DNA from 2 places in the Paenibacillus sp. CAA11 genome. Region 1 is predicted to be linked to the other one. Evidence: riboswitches for the same ligand, from Rfam matches in the RefSeq annotation. Region 1 holds a riboswitch; the other holds the start of a gene.

What was found. A riboswitch is a leader RNA that binds a small molecule or an ion and turns the genes downstream of it on or off. The one in region 1 is predicted to bind glycine.
Region 2: another riboswitch for glycine. It lies ahead of gcvT (glycine cleavage system aminomethyltransferase GcvT); the one in region 1 lies ahead of DCC85_RS22075 (amino acid permease).

Annotation. Positions count from the first base shown of each region.
Region 1 covers NZ_CP028922.1:4,735,691-4,738,095, forward strand. The annotation lists gene DCC85_RS22075 (amino acid permease) at 1-1,109, opposite strand, end outside; glycine riboswitch at 1,244-1,323, opposite strand; gene araA (L-arabinose isomerase) at 1,663-2,405, opposite strand, start outside.
Region 2 covers NZ_CP028922.1:2,708,690-2,711,094, forward strand. The annotation lists gene DCC85_RS12500 (hypothetical protein) at 1-142, shown strand, start outside; gene gcvH (glycine cleavage system protein GcvH) at 264-656, opposite strand; glycine riboswitch at 917-1,030, shown strand; glycine riboswitch at 1,034-1,143, shown strand; gene gcvT (glycine cleavage system aminomethyltransferase GcvT) at 1,256-2,383, shown strand; gene gcvPA (aminomethyl-transferring glycine dehydrogenase subunit GcvPA) at 2,380-2,405, shown strand, end outside.

The DNA.
Region 1 (2,405 bases):
CATACCCATATGAAGCAAATGGCGCTAATGGTGGTCACAATGCCAAAAGCTTGCTCCGGAATCAGCTTGCTCAGCAGCGCCCCTACCGATAGAACAAGGGTGGATACCAGCAACGCATTACCAGGTACATGATTCTTATTCAATTTTGCTAAAGATGCTGGAGCCTGGTTGTTCCTGCTTAAATTATATAGGCTCCGGCTTGTTGAGAACAATCCGCTGTTACTAGCGGAAGCGGCCGAGGTTAATACAACAAAGTTAATGATGCCTGCGGCAATCGGAATCCCCACCAGACTGAACGTTTTTACAAAAGGACTTTCAGCCGGACTTAGCTCTGTCCATGGATTAATGCATAACAGGACAATCAGTGCACCAATGTAGAAGAATAGAATTCTTAATGGAATTTTATTAATAGCCGACGGGATATTCTTCTCCGGACTGGATGTTTCTGCGGCCGATACCCCCACCAGTTCTACACCGACATAGGCGAACACCACCATTTGGAACGAAAGCAAGAAACCCGAGATCCCGTTCGGAAACATTCCGCCATGCGCCCAGATATTCTTTAAAGTGACCTCTCCTGTATCCGTTTTGAACCCTACCACCAGCAAAATCACGCCAATGGCAATCAGGGCGAGAATCGTCACTACCTTGATTAAGGCAAACCAAAACTCCAATTCCCCGAAATTTTTAACCGTTAATAGGTTGAGCCCTAATAGGACGATTAAGCAGATGACTGCAGGGACCCATTGCGGAATATCGAACCAATATTGTGTATATACCCCGACAGCAATAACGTCAGCCATGGCCGTCATAATCCAGCAGAACCAATAGGTCCATCCGGTTACGAACGCTGCACGCGGTCCAAGATAGTCTTCGGCAATGTCTGTAAACGATTGATAACCGGCCTTGGACAGCAGAAGCTCTCCCAGCGCTCTCATCACAAAGAAAACGGCCATCCCTACGATGAGATAAGCAAAGATGATGGAGGGCCCTGCCAGCTGTATGGCTTTGCCTGATCCTAAGAACAACCCGGTACCAATAGTACCGCCAATAGCAATGAGCTGCACGTGCCGATTTTTTAAATTTCTCTGTAATTCTTGATGTGCCACACGAACTCCCCCTTATCAAAGCGAATGAAATGCAATAAAAAAAGAGATTGGATGCGCTCCAATCTCCTGGTCCATAAGAATAATAAATAAAGGTTTGCTATGTCCAAATAAGAAAGTCATAACAAAAAATTATTTAATACTCTTCTGTCCTTTTGCCTGAGATTGTGAACCCTTCGGCGCTGCGGAACCCCGCAGTCTCTCCAGAAGCTGCTCCTGCTATAGTGTGATCCATAGCAATCATAGCTTGTAATCATATTCAATTTTAAATTTTACCGGCTTGCAAATATTTTTATTAATACTAATCCTGGTCAAATATTTTGTCAACAGTAATAAATGCCACTGATTTCAATTCGGCACTCACCTATTAATCATGACAGACATCACGAAGAACAAATCACGAAGCATCTCAAGCTTACAACACAGCAGCCGTCTCAAAATTCATAAAGCAATGGCTCTCGTCTATAGTAGGAGTAGGAAAAGGCCGGAGTAAGAACCCCGGCCTCAAATCGTATAGGCAAATCAAAAGGCTTAGGTTTACGCCCAGATAGCTGCCTTACTTAATCACTACGTATTCCAGATTAACCAGCTTTGCATAGGTCACAATTTGATCTGTTGTCAGGTTCAGTGAGACTACGGTATGGTGACCGCCGCCGTTCTCAATCCAGGCTTTTACTCCATCCTGGAAGTTTGGCTTCACTTCCCAAAGCACGCGGGCCACTGGCAATTTTGGTGCTGGAACGGTTGGTTCAAATGCAGTAACTTCGTTGATCAACAGCTTGTAATGCGTGCCGAAGTCAGCCATGGATACCACTACACCGTCTCCTGCTTTACCGTCAAAGACCAGACGCGCTGGGTCTTCGCGGTCGCCGATTCCTAGTGGAGATACGATGATTTTGGGTTTGTTGCTAGCCAAGCTTGGGTCCACTTCGAGCATATGGGATTGCAGGATAGCTTCCTGACCTGCAGCTAACTCATAAGTGTAATCCTCCATGAAGCCCGTGGACTCATTATGGCTCATCACCTTCAGCAGGCGGTCGAGAGCTGCCGTCTTCCAGTCCCCTTCACCCGCAAAGCCGTATCCTTGTGCCATCAGACGTTGAACAGCAAGACCCGGAAGCTGCTTCATACCATGCAAATCTTCGAAGTTTGAGGTGAAGGCATTATAACCGCCCTCATCAAGGAAGCGTTTAAGCGCAATTTCATAGCTTGCTTGTACTTTTACGCTGGCTTCCCATGCTTCTTTGCTGTAAGTACCGTAATCAAATTCGTAGAGCTTCGCATATTCTGCGAACAATG
Region 2 (2,405 bases), 2.0 Mb from region 1:
AAACCTCTTTAGCGGTGTTGACACCAGTTCTCAGGCTGCTTACAAAGAAAGTGTGCAGAACCTCATGAACCAGCTCTCCTTCAACGATGAACTGTACAAACAGAATATGCAAAGCTTCTATAAAGTTCTTGGAATGAATTGAAATAAGTAGAGTCCATCTTTGCGTAATCCAAAAAAGCTCTGAGCTACAGGTTAAAAGTTAAGGCCTGTAATCCAGAGCTTTCTTCATGATTGCCAGCAATGTTCATTTCATTAACCAGCAATTATTCCTCTGTATGCTTACGGTAAGCTTCTTCGTTCAGCAGCTTTCCTAGCGCATGACTACTATCTTCCGACAGACGAATTTCCACCATCCATCCAGCACCGTAAGGGTCATTATTTACGAGCTCTGGTGCACTTTCAAGCTCCCCATTAATTGCGGTCACATGCCCGCTGACCGGAGTGAACAAATCGGATACGGTCTTTACAGATTCAATCGTGCCGATCCCGTCTTCCGCCTCAACCTTGGTGTCAATGTCAGGCAGCTCTACGAATACAATATCCCCAAGCCGGTGCTGTGCAAAATCCGTAATTCCGATCCGTACACTGCCATTCCCCAAATCCTGAACCCATTCATGCTCTTCACTATACCAAAGTCCGCTCTTCACTTCACTCATCGCTCGTCTCCCACTCCAATCCCTAAAATTTCATCCCAATATGGTGGTGTCATATTTACTCTAACAGCCTCCGATTACAAGTCTAGATTATTCATTCAGAAGGCAAATGTCAATATACCTCACACCTTTATTGCGATATTTGGGAAATCATAGATAATTTAATTATAGAAAGCGCTACCGAAATATTCAATTAAAATTTTTATGACAAATTAGTTGACATACATGCTCTCTTCACGTATTAATGGACTTATGAAGAGCGGGTGAACGTAAAGGGAGAGATTACCCTATTAATTTGTATGAGGTAACGCCGAAGGAGCAAGCTATCCCTTCCTTGGGATTGTGAATCTCTCAGGCAAAAGGACCTTTACCGGACGCATCTCTGGAGAGCATTTGGCCATATCGTCGTTAGGGCCAAATCACCCAAGGGGAAACGCGCTGCATCAGATGAAGGTGCATTTGCGGCAACTCTCAGGTACCGAGGACAGAGCCTTCGAAGGACGAATCGCATAAAAGCCGGTAGCCCCGGCATTTTGCGATCTCTTCTTTCGCTGCCTGTCCTTTTTTGGCGTACTATCACATTGATTAAGAGGTGATTTCATTTGTCAGATCTGCAAAGAACCCCGCTTTACCCATGCTACGCTACCTTCCCGGGTGTTAGATGCATCGATTTTGGGGGCTGGGAGCTTCCCGTTCAATTCGAAGGCATTCAGAAAGAGCATGAGGCTGTTCGTAAACGTGCAGGGTTATTCGATGTGTCTCATATGGGTGAGTTTCTCCTTCAAGGCCCTGGCGCGCTAGCATTTATTCAGCAAATGACTACGAACGATGCGGCCTCCCTGCAAATCGGAGCGGCCCAATATACTTTGATGTGCTATCCGGATGGCGGCGTTGTGGATGACCTGCTTGTATATCGGCTGGCCGAGCAGCAATTTATGCTCGTTGTGAATGCCTCCAACCTCGCCAAGGATTGGGAATGGCTGCAACAACATCTATCTGAGGAAGTCTATCTGACGAACATCTCTGATCAAACGGCCCTCCTCGCGCTTCAAGGACCTTTGGCCGCCGACATTCTGGTAAGCGCTGCTGGGAAGGAGCCGTCTAAGCTTGCCCCTTTCAGATTTATCCAACATGTGCAGCTTTTCGGGGCCGAGGCGCTCATTTCTCGTACCGGTTATACCGGAGAAGACGGCTTCGAGCTGTATCTTCCTGCAGAGAACGCCGCAGCCGTCTGGAACGGCCTGCTTGAAATCGGCAGCAAGCACGGGTTACAGCCTGCGGGGCTTGGAGCCCGCGACACTCTTCGCTTCGAGGCCAAGCTGCCGCTTTACGGGCAAGAACTGTCCAGCACAATCTCTCCGCTTGAAGCCGGTGTCGGCTTCTTCGTGAAGCTGGACAAAGGCGATTTCATCGGCCGCGATGCGCTGGCTGCTCAGAAGAATGCTGGCCCTCCCCGCAAGCTGGTCGGGGTTGAAATGATAGACCGGGGCATTCCGCGGAGTCATTATCCCGTCTATTCCAGTGGTGTTCGCATTGGTGAGGTAACCACTGGAACACAGTCTCCTACGCTAAAGCGTAATTTAGGGCTTGCTCTAATTGACAGCCGTTATGCCTCGTTGGGAACACCGGTCGAGGTAGAAATCCGGGGCAAGCGCCTTCAAGCCCAAGTTATTAAGACTCCTTTTTATAAACGACAACCATCCCCTCCAAAAGGAGCTGAACCGTCATGATCAAACACCACTATTTGCCGAT